DNA from 3 places in the Clostridium sp. 1001283B150225_161107_B6 genome. Region 3 is predicted to be linked to each of the others. Evidence: predicted binding sites of a transcription regulator. Region 3 holds the regulator's gene; each other region holds the start of a gene.
The links. Region 3 encodes LexA, which represses DNA repair genes until DNA is damaged. Its sites were predicted from a motif close to CNAACANNTGTTNG; they were not measured.
Positions count from the first base shown of each region.

Region 1: uvrB (excinuclease ABC subunit UvrB) is a predicted target of LexA. The motif match lies at 3,415-3,428, and genes of this name have one in related genera.
Region 2: I2H39_RS11755 (DNA polymerase IV) is a predicted target of LexA. The motif match lies at 2,927-2,940, and genes of this name have one in related genera.

Region 1 is NZ_JADNMD010000016.1:29,437-34,732, reverse strand. It holds gene I2H39_RS25735 (N-acetylmuramoyl-L-alanine amidase family protein) at 1-1,133, opposite strand, end outside; gene uvrB (excinuclease ABC subunit UvrB) at 1,279-3,261, opposite strand; gene I2H39_RS25725 (ABC transporter permease) at 3,495-5,296, opposite strand, start outside.
Region 2 is NZ_JADNMD010000004.1:82,740-88,035, forward strand. It holds gene I2H39_RS11745 (RsmF rRNA methyltransferase first C-terminal domain-containing protein) at 1-655, shown strand, start outside; gene I2H39_RS11750 (RluA family pseudouridine synthase) at 671-1,576, opposite strand; gene I2H39_RS11755 (DNA polymerase IV) at 1,633-2,877, opposite strand; gene I2H39_RS11760 (D-alanyl-D-alanine carboxypeptidase family protein) at 3,106-4,506, shown strand; gene I2H39_RS11765 (SH3 domain-containing protein) at 4,782-5,296, shown strand, end outside.
Region 3 is NZ_JADNMD010000001.1:128,300-133,595, forward strand. It holds gene obgE (GTPase ObgE) at 1-715, shown strand, start outside; gene yhbY (ribosome assembly RNA-binding protein YhbY) at 727-1,026, shown strand; gene nadD (nicotinate-nucleotide adenylyltransferase) at 1,068-1,712, shown strand; gene yqeK (bis(5'-nucleosyl)-tetraphosphatase (symmetrical) YqeK) at 1,717-2,355, shown strand; gene rsfS (ribosome silencing factor) at 2,306-2,656, shown strand; gene lexA (transcriptional repressor LexA) at 2,770-3,384, opposite strand; gene I2H39_RS00655 (LysM peptidoglycan-binding domain-containing protein) at 3,567-3,866, shown strand; gene I2H39_RS00660 (F0F1 ATP synthase subunit A) at 4,321-5,010, shown strand; gene atpE (ATP synthase F0 subunit C) at 5,064-5,288, shown strand.

The DNA of each region.
Region 1 (5,296 bases), on a different contig from region 3:
GTATTGTAATACATGGCGCCGTTGGTACCCAGATAATAGTACTTGCCGTTGATGGCCTGCCAGCCGGTAAGCATGGCGCCGCTTGCATCTAAGTAATACCACTGGCCTCCCAGCCTCTGCCAGCCAATCTGCATGGCGCCGCTGCTGTCCAGATAATACCACCTGCCGTTAATGGCCTGCCAGCCGGTCTGCATCTCACCGCTGCCGTTCATGTAATACCACTTGCCGTTAATGGCCTGCCAGCCGGTCATCATGGTGCCGTTCGACGGATTCAGGTAATACCAGGTTCCGTCCAGCTTCTGCCATCCTGTGACAATATAGCCCTTGTTGTTGAAATAGTACCATGCCCCGTTAATCTGCTTCCAGCAGGATGCCGGATAACCGCCGGTATCATAGGCATACCACACGCCTGTGCCGTCCTGTTCCCAGTGCCCGCTGCCGCCATAGCGGCCAATCTCATCCTCGTCAATAGACAGGGAACCGGAATCCTCGGACCATTCGCCAGTCTTATTATTGTAGCGGGAAATCGCCCTTACACGGAAGGTATAGTCTCCTTCCCGGTTAAAATAGCCTGCAAAGTTATAGGAGGTTCCTGTGGTGCTCACTGTGGTGACTGTCTTGTCGTTGCGGAGCAGTTTTACATCATAGCTCTTGGCGCCCTCAATCTCCTCCCATTCAGCCGTGGTATCGTTCCACTCCAGGTCCGAAGCACCCTGAAGCTTACCGCCGATGCGTTTCAGCTCAGCGTACACCTCAATGTACTGGCCGTCATCGTAAATCTTTGCCTTCTTAAAATCCGCATTACATCCTGAAAGAGAGAAATGGCTCTTGGATGTGTAAGAGAACTTGTATCCGTCCTTGGCAGACAGCTCCACCTTTACCTCAGGTATGTCGCCTACGGTCCAGGTATCCTGGTCCTCAATATTGGTATACTCGGCAGAATCCACTTCAAATCCGCTGCTGCCCGCCTTAACTGTAATGTCTCCTATCTCATCTCCGCTCTCAGGCGCCTTTGAATAGGAAAAACTCAGCTTGACCGTGTCAATTTTCTTATCTGCCGCCAATGCCGGGAAACTGCCGCCCAATGCCATGGATGCTGCAAGCAGCAGACAGAGATAACTTTTTCTCCTCATAAAACATAACCTCCTCATCTATATTCGCAATTATTTGCTATTATTGCCTATCTTTATTATAAAGTAGAGGTTTCTTTTGTACAATTTAATAATCCTTAAAAGAATATTACATTTTTAGGTATATTGTTCCATGAGTTACAGAAAATTACAAGTCCTGCAGCATTTTCTTGATTTCTATCATTCTGTCACGCAGCCTTGCCGCTTCCTCGAAATTCAGTTCTGCTGCAGCCTGATGCATTTTCTTCTCCAGCTCCTTTGACAGCTTCTTTAACTCCTTCTCGTCCATGGACTCCGGGTCCTTCTTAAAGTGCTTATCATCTGCATCCACTGCCTTGGATATAGCGATTAAATCCCTGACAGCCTTCTTTATGGTGGTAGGAGTGATTCCGTGTTCCTCGTTGTATTTCTGCTGTATCTGGCGCCTTCGGTTCGTTTCCTCGATTGCCACGCGCATGGAATCCGTCACCTTGTCCGCATACATGATTACGTGGCCTTCGCTGTTGCGCGCCGCGCGGCCAACGGTCTGAATCAGTGATGTCTCCGAACGCAGGAATCCCTCCTTATCAGCATCCAGAATAGCCACCAGGGTTATTTCTGGTATATCCAGTCCTTCCCGCAGCAGGTTGATTCCCACCAGGACATCGAACACATCCATTCGCATGTCCCGGATAATTTCAGCCCGCTCCAGGGTATCAATATCCGAGTGGAGATATTTCACCCGGATGCCCACCTCCCTCATATAGTCGGTCAGGTCCTCTGCCATCCGCTTGGTCAGAGTGGTGATAAGCACCTTGTGGCGTGCTTCCACTTCCCTGTTTACCTCAGAAACCAGGTCATCAATCTGGCCCTCCACAGGCCGCACCGAAATTTCCGGGTCTAAAAGCCCTGTGGGACGTATGATTTGTTCCACCCTCATTAACTCATGCTCCGCCTCATAGACAGACGGCGTGGCGGAAACAAACATCATCTGGTTAATTTTAGACTCAAACTCAGAAAACGCCAACGGTCTGTTATCCAGAGCCGACGGTAGCCGGAAGCCGTAATCCACCAGCGTGGTTTTCCTGGACCGGTCCCCTGCATACATTCCCCGTACCTGGGGCAGTGTTATATGTGACTCGTCCACAATAATCAGGAAATCTTCCGGGAAATAATCTATCAGAGTACAGGGCGGTTCCCCTGGCAGGCCGCCGGTCAGATGTCTGGAATAGTTCTCAATGCCTGAACAGAATCCTGTCTCCCGCATCATCTCCACATCAAAGTTGGTCCGTTCCGATATACGCTGGGCCTCCAAAAGCTTATCCTCGCTTTTAAAGAATGCGACCCGTTCCTCCAGCTCCGCCAGAATGTTCTCTGTGGCTTCCATCATCTTCTCCTTTGGCACCACATAATGGGATGCCGGGAAAATAGCCACATGGCCCAGCTGCGCCCTGGTCTCATCGGTCAGCGTATCAATCTCCGATATACGGTCCACCTCGTCCCCAAAGAATTCCACCCGGTAGGCCACACCATCTGAGTACGCAGGATAAATGTCCAGCACATCGCCCCTTACCCGGAACGTTCCCCGCTTAAAGTCCATGTCATTGCGGTCATACTGGATGTCAATGAGCTTGTGGATGACCTCGTCCCTGTCCTTAATCATGCCTGGCCTCAGGGAAATAACCATCTCCTTGTAATCAATGGGGCTGCCCAGACCGTAGATACAGGATACGGAAGCCACGATAATCACATCCTCCCGCTCGGACAGGGCAGCGGTGGCGGAATGGCGCAGCTTGTCTATCTCATCATTAATAGAAGAATCCTTTTCAATGTAGGTGTCCGAGGATGGGACGTAGGCTTCGGGTTGGTAGTAGTCGTAGTAAGACACAAAATACTCCACCGCATTGTTGGGGAAATATTCCTTGAACTCGCTGTAGAGCTGGGCTGCCAATGTTTTGTTGTGGGCAATAATCAGGGTAGGCTTGTTTAGGGCCTGGATGACATTGGCCATCGTGAAAGTCTTGCCGGAACCAGTGACACCAAGCAGGGTCTGGAATTGGTTGCCTTCTTTAAAGCCTTCTACAAGGGCTTCAATTGCCTGCGGCTGGTCGCCGGTGGGCTGGTATTCGGATACTAGTTCAAAATGGTCCATATGGGATTCCTTTCTCACTTTTATTTTGAAAAACATTTCATCTTTTATCGTTACCGAAATGTTTTATATATGTTTCACATGTTAGATACCTCTGTCTATGACACTGTCTTTTGCCATTATACCAAAGTATAAAATAAAAGTACAGAGCAAAACCGAATGTTTGTTCTGTACCCTTATATTACCATCTGAAACCCTGCCTTTTCTCCTGCCTGCCCCCATAGGTTACATCATACTCAGGTCATATCATCCCTAAGCGCATCCATAATATTCTCCTTCCTAATCTTTCCCGCAGCATACACAATCGTAATGAAAACAACAAGAAATACCCCCAGTACGCTGACTGCCATGGTACCCCATGGAAATGCAAAGGCAAAATCATCCAGCCGTTCCACGGTTGTCATTCCCTTGTAAATCAGCCATGAAATCAGTCCCGATATGGGAATCCCCCACATAAGCGTCCTCATACCGTAAAAAGCACATTCAAAATACATCATTTTGTTGAAATCACGGTCAGACATTCCCACGGAGCGAAGCATGGCAAGCTCACGCCGCCGGAGCCGGATATTGGTTGATATAGTATTGAACACATTGGCAACTGCAATCAGGGATATCATAGTAACAAAAACATAGGTAAATACATCCACCACAAAGGTGGCGCTGCGAAACAGGTCAACAGCGGAGGACAGATTGAGAAGCACATAGCCGGAGGAAATTCCCTGCTCATCAATCATTGACTGCATCTGCTCCATGGACTGTGACGGTCTTTCCGACCAAAAGGTCATACCATACGTCTGCGGCTGACCCGGCAGTTCAAACTGCGGTTTCATCTGCCACGGTATCACCGCCATAAAATGATAAGCAGGCATTGGCGCAGATGAATCCCTGGGCAGCGGGTCCAGCGGGTAGGAATCCACAAAGGTGGCCTCCATCATTTTCTCCTGTTCCCCTGAATCAGAGATAAGAGTGAAGTTCATGGTACTGTTTGTAAAACAGGTGGTATGGTCGGTTGTGTCTGCCCCCACTATCAGAACCTTGGCCTCCAATCCGCTGTACTGTGACTCATCCAGTCCAAGGCTTTTAATAAAATCATAATATACAGAATCCTCAATAAACTGTATATCCAGAGGGAATTCCAGCCGTTCCCCCAAGCTCTGCTCTCCTGAAGTCCCTTCCCCCATAGCTCTCCGGTAATCCTCCGAAAAATCCTCCGGAAAATCCCCGGTCGCGCAGCGGCAGGCCTGATTGGACTGATAGGTACTCCTGTAAACACGGCCGGCGTTTTTCAGTCTTCCGTACAGTGAGAACATTTCCTCTTCCCCCATTTCATGTGTATAAAAGGAAATATCGCCGTCCATTTCAACTGTGTATTCTTTTGCAAGACGTTTCAAAGTGGTTCCAAAAGCACTGCCCGATACAAGCAGCACAACACTCAGTGTAAGGGACAGGACAACACTGCGGTAGCGCCTTTTATTTCTCTTAAAATTCCTCAGGGCCAGGGTCCCCTCCACTCCCCAGATTCGCTGTACCAGCCCTGAGGTGTTCACTGCCCCGGATTGTATTTTTATCTCGCCTGTCTGTCGGATGCAGTCCATCACCGGAGTTGCGGCAGCCTTCCTGGCCGGAATATAAGCTGAAATCAGCACTGTAACCAGACTGACAGCCGCTGCTGCAATAAGTGCAGGAACAGACACCGCCAGGGACAGCGGTACCGTACTGTTGATAATCGTACTGAAATTGTCTGCAACAACAGGGAGTATCAGCCCGATACTGCCTATGCCTGCCAAAATACCAGCGGGTACGCCTGCCATACCCACACATAATCCCTCAAACAGCACCGAATTCCTCAGCTGCCTGGCCGTGGCACCCACCGACATGAGAATGCCAAACTGGTGTGTACGTTCATTGAGGGAAATGTTAAAAGAATTATAAATCAGGAAAATAGAACCCAGCATAACAATAGCAGTCAGAATACTGCTGACAGTGTACAAAAGCGTATTAAACAGCTTATTATCCGAAGCCCCCATAAAGCGCAGCA
Region 2 (5,296 bases), on a different contig from region 3:
ACAGGTGTCTGCTTATCCCGGCTTTACCGGGGGAAAGCCCTGGTGGGCAGGACCGGAGGCAGATGGCTGGGGGCTGGAGAAGACCATGCGCATTATGCCCCACATTCTGGAGGGAGAGGGCCATTTTATGGCTGTCTTAAAAAAGGATGGGGAGGCGGACCATGGAGCAATAGCAGGAAACCGGGACAGGATGTATCTGGACAGCAGAAAGAGAAAGGAGGTGTTCAGGGATTATGGGCCATTCATACGAAGCACACTGACAGAGCCGGAAATGTTCCTGGAAAGAAAAGAATACGTTCTGTTCGGTGAGCAGCTGTATCTTCTGCCGGCCGACATGCCGGATATAAAAGGGCTTAAGATTCTCCGCCCGGGCCTTCATCTGGGCACACTTAAAAAGAACCGCTTTGAGCCCTCCCATGCACTGGCGCTGGCGCTGAGAAAAGAGGAGGTACTATCCTCCTGGGAGCTGCCCCCCTGCGGAGACAGTGTAATCCGGTATCTGAAAGGCGAAACCCTCAGTGAGGACGCAGGAGCGCCGGAGGGTTGCCTGAAAGGCTGGACGCTGGTCTGTACCGGCGGTTTCAGCCTGGGCTGGGCCAAGAGTGCAGGCGGAATGATGAAAAACCACTATCCCAAGGGGCTCCGGTGGAATTAAGAACCGCATCACATGTTACGGACACATGCCGGGCGGCAGGAGACATTCCATATCCTCAGGCAGCCCGGCCGTAAAATCCATGGATTCTCCTGTAATGGGATGTTCAAACATCAGACGATAAGAGTGGAGTGGCTGCCGGCTGATATAGCGGTAATCCGGACAATATAGGAAGTCTCCGGGAAGGGGATGTCCAATGGACCTCATATGGACCCGTATCTGGTGTGTCCTGCCTGTTTCCAGGCTGAGACTCACCAGGGACAGGTCCCTTTCTTTGTTATAAAGAAGGGTACGGTAATGGGTGACAGCCCTTTCTCCTGTCTCCGGGTCCACCCTGCGCTCAATGGTAGAACCCTCCACCCTGGCGATGGGGCTGTCAATGGTACCTTCCTCCGGGGCATGACCAAGGACAATGGCCCTGTACTCACGTCTGATTCGCCTTCCAATCATCTGTTCTGATAAGATGCAGGCACTGAGCATGTGTCTGGCCAGGACCAGCAGGCCGGTGGTATCCCTGTCCAGGCGGTTGATGACCCTGTAAGTAAATGGCTCCCCTCTTTCATGGAAATACCAGGAAACAGCATTGGCCAGGGTATTGTCGCGGTGGCCCTGGGAAGGATGGATGGGCACGCCCGCATCCTTATTGATGACCAGTATGTCCTCATCCTCATACACAATGGAGAGAGGAAGCTTTACCGGCACAATGTTCTCCGAATCCTCCTCTTCAGGCAGCGTCACCTCCAATGTCTCCCCGGTCTTAAGCCGGTAACCTGCGTACACCGGGGTTCCCTCCACGTAAAGCCCCCGACCTGCCTTAATGCGCACCAACAGCCGGCGGGAAAATCCTCTTGCCCTTAAAAACCGTCCGATATCAACTCCATTCTGCCCTTCTCCAATGGTATAACATATAACTCTCCGTCTCATGTCCATTCCTCAACTCTGTTTTTCTGATATACTCCCATCACCTTTTGCGCAGGATATTAATTCAAATGCTTCTTCTTGCTGGCAGCATGGTCCACAATAGCATCCTTTCGCAGGAAGCTGGCCCGCTTTACGCTGTCAATTCCATATTTGCTGCGTATGGCATCCACAGCTTTTTCAAAATCCTTTTTCTTCTGGAGACTTGGGTCGTCAAAGAGGCTCATCTGTGAGAACCCGTCATCGGAAATCTTGCCGGCACGCACCCCCATAAGCCGCAGAGGCGTCATGTTCCAGGATTCTTTAAGCAGGCGGCAGGAATACTCATAAATAACAGAGGTGGAGTCCGTTGGTTCCGGTATGGCCATCTGGTGGGACTGATTCCTGAACTCCCAGTCCCGCAGCTCCACGCAGACATTATTGCACAGCACATGGTCCGCCCTCAGCCTGGCGCCCACAGTCTCACAGAGGGAGAGCAGGACCTGGCAGGCGCTTTCATAGTCGGATATATCCCTGGAAAGGGTGATGCTGTTTCCATATGCTTTATTTACCGGCTCTTTTTCAGCCACAGGGTCCCGGTCAATTCCATTGGCATACTGGTGGATGAGGACTGCATATTTTTCTCCCAAATGGGACTTAAGCACCTCCAGGTTGCAGCCGGCCAGCTGCCCGATGGTATGTAATCCCAGGTTTTCCATCTTCCGCTGGGCAGCGCCTCCCACAAAAAACAATTCCCGTATAGGCAGGGGCCACATCTTATCAGGCACCTCCTGGGGAAACAGGGTATGGCATTTATCCGGTTTCTCAAAGTCGGAGGCCATCTTGGCCAGAAGCTTGTTGGTGGAGATTCCGATATTTACCGTGAATCCCAGTTCCTTTTTGATGCGTTCCCGAATTTCATTGGCCACCTTCAGGGGGCTGCCAAAGAGATGGATGGTGCCGGTCATATCCAGGAAAATCTCATCAATGCTGAACCTTTCATGGTCCGGTGTGTATTGTTCCAGAAGCTCCATCATGCGCCGGGAGCACTTAATATAAAAATCAAACCGGGAGGGAACAACCACCAGTTCCGGGCACTTGCGCATGGCCTGGACCAGGGGTTCCCCGGTGGTGACCCCATACTTCCTGGCCAAAGGAGACTTGGCCAGAACAATTCCATGACGCGACTTGGCATCCCCGCCAACCGCAGAAGCAATGGTCCTCAAATCCAGGGCCTCCGGGTCCTGGGATAGCCGGTACACACATTCCCAGCTCAAAAATGCTGAATTCACATCAATATGAAAAATAAGACGCTCTCCCTGTCCCATCATAAAACACCGGCCTTTCAGGTTTTAGTTTGTTTATAGATATCATAGCAGAATATGTGTTCGGGGGCAAGAGGGATATGGGGCGGGAGAGGGGACGGGGATGGGGATGGGAGGAGGATTGGCGTTTGGTTGCACCCCACAACCATACCCTTTCAATCCATTTTCTCAGTAATATTCATTTTCCATCAGGAATACTATTAAAATAAAGCCAACTAGGCGGCGTCGCTTATGAAGCATTGGATTTTTTCGGTAATTTTGATTATTTCACTGGCCTGTACGCAGATATATGCGGCGGCAGACAGTTGGGCAGCGGTACCTGTGCGGGAAGAAGTGCAGGAGGGTCAGGAATGGGAGGCCCGGGAACAGCAGGTGCAGACGCTGGGAGCCCAGGTGCGGGAGGTCCGGGTGCAGGGGGACGGACTGAAGGAGGCTGCGGCGGTGAAGGGAACAGCGGGCGCCGCAGGGGCCGGGGAGACGGCGGGGGAAGGGGATTTCCTGAAGCTGTATGCCCAGTCGGCTGTGCTTATGGATGGAGATACCGGCAGGATACTGTATGGGAAGGGACGGGATATCATCCGGCCCATGGCCAGCACCACGAAAATTATGACCTGCATCCTGGCGCTGGAGGCAGGGAAGGGGGAGGAGACGGTGAAGGCGTCTTCCAATGCGGCTTCCCAGCCCAAGGTGCATCTGGGGGTGCGGGAAGGGGAGGAGTACAGGCTGGAGGACCTTTTGTATGCCCTGATGCTGGAATCCTACAATGATGCGGCTGTGATGATAGCGGAGCACATAGGGGGCAGCGTGGAGGGATTTGCTTCCATGATGAATGAGAAGGCGGCCGGGCTGGAATGCCGGGATACGTATTTTATTACGCCCAACGGGCTGGACGGGGTGAAGACGGATGAGCAGGGGAAGGAGCACATCCATTCGACCACTGCCTCTGATTTGGCGAGGATTATGCGGTATTGTGTGACGGAGTCGCCTGCCAAGGATGAATTTTTAAAGATAACACAGACGCAGAACCACTATTTTACGGATGCAGCGGGGAAGCGCTCCTTTAACTGCAATAATCATAATGCGTTTTTGACTATGATGGAGGGAGTGCTGTCAGGAAAGACTGGATTTACCGGAGGCGCCGGTTATTCCTATGTGGGGGCCATGGAAAATCAGGGAAGGACTTATGTCATTGCTCTTCTGGGCTGCGGTTGGCCGCCTCATAAGACATACAAATGGTCGGATGCAAGAAAGCTCTATAATTACGGATTGGAGCATTTTAAGATGAAGGATGTGTTCCGGGAGGAAACCTTTGCAGGAGTTCCAGTGGCAGGAGGACTGTGCTGGAAGGAAGGAGAAGGCGCCACGGACCAGGTGGAGCTTTCCATGATGCTTAAGCCGGATGATATGCATCTGACACTGCTGATGGGAGAGGGGGAACAGGTTCAGGTAAAAAAGAAGGTTCCTTCTATATTAATGGCTCCGGTCAGGGAGGGGCAGCAGGTGGGCAGCGTGGATTATTACCTGGGAGATGTGCTGGTAAGAAAGTACCCTGTCTATGCATTGCAGGGCGTGGAGAAGCTGAATCTGAGGCGTGCCGCGGACCGCGTGCTGGATTTGTTTCTATGCAGATGACGGGAATGAATTTTCAAACAGCCCCTGGTACGGCAGAAAGGGGAAACAGACCTTTGGATAAGAGGATGGGAAGGGTGTTTTAAGGGGCTTTGGGCAGAATATGCCAGGATTTGCCACATTATTTAATCTTTTCTTACAAATTTTTGTATTATGTGAAGTTTCCGCCGTTCTTGTTGACATATGAACGCTTTTGTCATTATAATAGGGTTAATGTCATAAAATAGAAATTCATACGAATTCTGGATATGAATGAAGATACAGGAGATTTTTACATAATGAAGGGAAAAAAGTTAAAAAGGGGCCTGGCGATTGTGCTGGGACTGATGCTGGCAGTTGAGCTTCCGGCATCTGTGGCAGCGCCTTTTAAAATGTTTGATTCCTATGCATATACAGGGGCGGCCACGGTTAAGGCCACCTCTTTGAATGTACGCAGCGGGGCCGGCACCGGTTATTCCTCGGTGGGCAGGCTTGCGGCGGGAGCAGCGGTTACCGTTATCGGAGAGCAGCGCGGAACAGACGGCAATACATGGTATCAGATTCAATACACAGGCACAGGCGGTGCCGTGAACACCGGCTATGTCTCGTCACTTTACATCAGGCTTCCGGTGGCCTATACCACGGATTCTAATTTTGAAGCATATCTCACCTCACAGGGATTTCCGGAGAGTTATAAGAACGGGCTCAGGCAGCTTCACGCCCAGTACCCTAATTGGGTATTCAAGGCCAAGAACACAGGCCTGGACTGGAACACGGTCATTGAAAATGAGTCTGTGCTGGGGCGCAACCTTGT
Region 3 (5,296 bases):
ACTGAATCCCCATCTGGGCGTGGTGGACCTGGGGGACGGGGCCGGATTTGTCATGGCGGATATCCCGGGCCTGATAGAGGGCGCCTCAGAGGGCATTGGCCTGGGACATGCATTCTTAAAGCACATTGAGCGCACCAAGGTCCTGGTCCATGTGGTGGACGGCGCTTCCGTGGAGGGCAGGGACCCTCTGGAGGACATTAGGACCATTAACCAGGAGCTGGAAGCTTATAATCCGGAGCTGTTAAAGCGTCCTCAGGTCATTGCTGCCAATAAGATGGACGCAGTGTATGCAGAGGAAGATACGGACATTATAGTTGACGAGCTGAGAAAAGAATTTGAGCCAAAGGGCATTAAGGTATTCCCCATATCTGCTGTCAGCAGAAAGGGCGTAAAGGAGCTTCTGTACCATATCAATGACCTGCTTAAGACCGTGGATGATGCGCCGGTTGTATTTGAAAAGGAATTTGAGGTCCAGTACCAGGGCGACAGGAACCTGCCCTATACCGTGACCAGGGCGGATGACGGCGCCTATGTGGTGGAAGGTCCCAGAATCGACAAGATGCTCGGATACACCAACCTGGATTCTGAGAAGGGATTCGATTTCTTCCAGAAGTTCCTTAAGAATACGGGAATCCTGGACGACCTGGAGAAGGCCGGGATTGAGGAAGGCGACACGGTCCGTATGTATGGGCTGGAGTTTGATTATTACAAATAGAAGGAGTTATTATGACAAGCAAGCAGAGAGCCTATTTAAAAGGCCTGGCCATGACCATCGACCCTGTATTCCAGATTGGAAAATCCAGCCTTACGCCGGAGATTACCCAGGCAGTGGACGAGGCCCTGGAAGCAAGGGAACTGATTAAGGTGACGGTGCTCAAGAATTGTCTGGACGACGGCGGTTCCATCGCTGATGTCCTGGCGGAGCGCACGCATTCACAGGTGGTCCAGGTCATTGGCAGGAAAATCGTTCTTTACCGTCCTGCCAAAGAGGAAAAGAAACGTAAGATTGTGCTGCCGGTGAAATAGACGGACAGGTACCGGTTAAGGTATGTGAAGAAGGGATTTGTTTGGCAAAGATAGGAATACTGGGGGGAACCTTTGACCCCATCCACAACGGTCACCTGCGGCTTGGCAGGGAAGCTTATGAGCAGTTTGGGCTGGATGCGGTCTGGTTTATGCCGGCAGGCAATCCGCCCCACAAAAAAAATCATAAAATTACCGAGGGAGAGATGCGTGAGCGTATGGTTAAACTGGCCATTGCAGATACTCCCTATTTTCTGTATTCGGATTTTGAACTGAAGCGTGAGGGAAATACCTATACGGCCCAGACCCTGTCCCTCCTTCGCGGTGAATACAGGGAGGATGAGTTCTATTTCATCATAGGAGCAGATTCCCTGTATCAGATTGAGCAGTGGTTCCACCCGGAGCTGGTCATGAAGCTGGCAGTGCTCCTGGTGGCCGGACGGGCCTACCATGATAAACACCAGCCCTTTGAACGGCAGATTGAATACCTCACATCCAGGTATGGGGCAAGGATTTACCCTATCCGGTGCAGTGAGATGGATGTGTCCTCGGAGGAGATAAGGGCGGCTGTGGCTGACGGGTATTCTATCCATGGATTTGTGCCGGATGCAGTGGAAGAATATATTATGGACCATGGACTATACAGGTTCGGCGTAGAGAACCCGGTCCTGGACGGCAAAGGAGAGTGATTGTATGGAGAACCAATGCAGCCAGATTATGATATTCAGGAAAGACCTTAAGAGAAAGCTGGCGCCCATGCGCTACGAGCATTCCCTGAGCGTGTCCTACACCTGCATGAATCTTGCCATGCGCTACGGTTTCGACCTGGACAAGGCGGAGCTGGCCGGACTGATGCATGACTGCGGGAAACGGTATTCGGATGATATCATATTAAAAAAATGTTTGAAACATGGTCTGGAAGTGACGGATGCAGAGTACAAGGCCCTGCCCGTGCTTCATGCAAAATACGGGGAATGGCTGGCAGAGCACAAGTACCAGATTACGGACCCGGAAATCCTGGATGCCATTGGCTGCCATACCACCGGCAGGCCGGACATGACAATCCTGGATAAAATCCTCTATATAGCGGATTATATAGAACCCAGGCGCTACAAGGCCGAGAATCTGCCGGTAATAAGGCGGATGGCCTATGAGGACCTGGATGAGACCATGTATGCCATATTGGCGGGAACCCTGGATTATCTGGAAAAAAAGGGCGGAAGCATTGACCCTATGACGGAGCAGGCATATGAATATTTTAAGAAAGTGAAAGGAGAACGCGATGAACTCAAAAGAAATGGTGAAACTGGCATATCAGGCTCTCAGCGATAAAAAGGGGGAGGACATCAAAATCATTGATATCCAGTCCGTATCCGTCCTGGCGGATTATTTTATAATTGCTGACGGAAGCAATGCCAACCAGGTGCAGGCCATGGCTGATAATGTGGAAGAAATCCTGGAAAAGGCCGGCTGTGAGTGCAAGCAGATTGAGGGCTACCAGAATGCAAACTGGATTCTGATGGATTACAAGGATGTAATTGTCCACATCTTCTGCAGGGAAGACAGGTTGTTCTACGATTTGGAGCGAATCTGGAGGGATGGAAAGACGTTTGTGGATGTGAACGAGCTGTAATCAATAGGAACTGAAACTAGTTGGGAAACGATAAGAACGGATATACGAAGTCTGCCTGTATGGGACTTCTGTATATCCGTTCTTTCTGTGGGGGGTATAAAAGGCACCCGCGCCTACATCATGCGGACCAGTCCAATCACCTTGCCCAGTATCTCCACGGAATCCGTAATAATGGGCTCCATGGCGTCGTTCTCAGGCTGGAGGCGGTAATGCCCGTTCTCCTTATAAAAACGTTTGACAGTGGCTGAGTCATCTACCAGGGCCACCACAATCTCTCCGTTGGCAGCAGTGGGACACTGCTCCACAATCAGCTTGTCGCCGGGCAGGATTCCGGCGCCCACCATGCTTTCTCCCTTGACCGTCAGCATGAACGTCTCCGCGTTGGGAAGAATCTCTGCAGGAAATGGGAAGTAATCCTCAATCCGCTCCTCTGCAAGGATGGGTTCTCCGGCGGCAACGGTTCCGATAAGAGGTATGTTTACCATCTCTCTGCGGTTAAAGTTGAAGGTGTCGTCTAAAATCTCAATGGTCCTGGGTTTGGTGGGGTCACGCCGTATGTAGCCCTTTTCCTCCAGGGAGGACAGATGGGAGTGGACGGAAGAGGTGGACTTTAAATGTACTGCCTCGCAAATCTCCCGCACAGCCGGCGGATATCCCTTCTTTAAAATGGTATCTTTGATGTATTCTAAAATCTCCTGCTGCTTAGAAGTAATTTTATCCTGTGCCATAATCAACCTCCTGCGTTTTCTATATTTATAGTAACATATGTTCGATGAAAATGCAAACCTTTGTTCGTTTTTTTGCCTGCAGCCCTTGACAAACATTTGTTCTGGTAGTATAGTATGAATATACAAAAGAACAGACGTTCTGTATTGCGCGCAAGAAGGAACCGCCTCAGGGAGGTTGCCATATGAGAGTGAGAAAGAGAAGGTTGACAGCTACATGTTTTACGGTTTTACTGTTTGTTTCCATTATTATGGGACGCACCATGTTTACTTCCATGGCTAAGGAGGAGGGGAACAGGACCACTCCCTATTATAAGAGTGTCCGTATCCAGGAAGGTGACAGTCTGTGGGGGATTGCCAGCCAGTACAGGGAGGGCAGTTCCATGAGTATGGACGAGTATGTGAGTCAGCTCAAGCAGATGAATGGACTGAAGAAGGACACCATCCATGCAGGGCAGTATCTGACTGTGGTGTATTTTGAGTAAACAATACCAGCCTGCGGACATATAATATATATAGAAAGAAAGACATCTGAAAAGAAAGACATTTAAATGAAATATGTCAAAAACCTTTGGGGATATCCGGCCGGCTCCAAGGGTTTTTATTGTCTTGCAGGTATTATCTTCATACGGCTTTCTCCTGCGTTTCGGTTACATTTTCACCCGGAAATTTCCAAAAGTTCCAGATTATATAATTTTATAACCTTTTATTGTGCAAAATGATACAAATTTCTTTCTTGACGTTAAGATGCTGTGAAAATCAATCATATGTGTCGTGATATAATATACAAATTATAAAATAAAATGGGCCGGGATTTGTTACATTTTCATTTTCATAACATTTATATTATCAATTTATAAATAATATGTATTTGAAATTATTAAACCAGATGACTATAATAGGCAAAAGCAAACGAGAAGAGAAAGGGGGTTGTTTAGTATGAACGGTTTAGTGGAATCACTGATGGAAGAGCTTAACTGCAATGTGGTGTTCACCATACCGCTGTTCGGCGGTATTGATGTGATGGAATCCGTGGTGGTGACGTGGATTATCATGGCAATTATGATGGCGGCTTCCCTGATACTGGTCCATGGCCTAAAGGTAAGGAACATAAGCAAAAAGCAGGCTGCCCTGGAAAGCGGCATGTCCTTTATCTATGATTTCTTTGAAGGGCTTTTGGGAAAGGAAGGCAGGGATTATATACCCTATCTGATTACCGTGGTGATATACATAGGAATCGCCAATATGATTGGACTTCTTGGCTTCAAGTCGCCGACCAAGGATTTGAATGTGACTGTTTCCCTGGCTGTGATGAGTATCGTGCTGGTGGAAGTGGCCGGCATCCGCAGGAAGGGTATCAAGGGATGGATAAAAAGCTTTGCGGAGCCCATTGCCATCATAGCGCCAATCAATGTGCTGGAGCTGTTTATACGGCCATTGTCCCTGTGCATGCGGTTGTTCGGCAACGTGCTGGGCGCCATTGTTGTCATGGCGCTTATCAAGCATCTGCTGCCGCTTATTGTGCCGCTGCCATTCAGCTTCTATTTTGATATATTTGACGGAGTGATACAGGCATATGTGTTTGTGTTCCTCACATCATTATATATAAAAGAAGCCATTGAGGATTAAGTTTGCAGCCTTATGGAAAAAGAAAAAATTGAGAGAAAAAGGAGAGTCTTATTATGACAGGATTAATCGCATTAGGAGCAGGTGTTGCAGTTATTACAGGTGTTGGAGCAGGTATTGGTATTGGTCTGGCCACCTCCAAGGCAGTGGACGCCATTGCAAGACAGCCTGAGGCAGACGGCAAGATTACCAAGGCGCTGCTGCTGGGATGCGCCCTCGCTGAGGCAACCGCTATTTACGGCTTTGTCATCGGCCTTTTAATCATTCTGTTTTTAAAATAATTTACAGC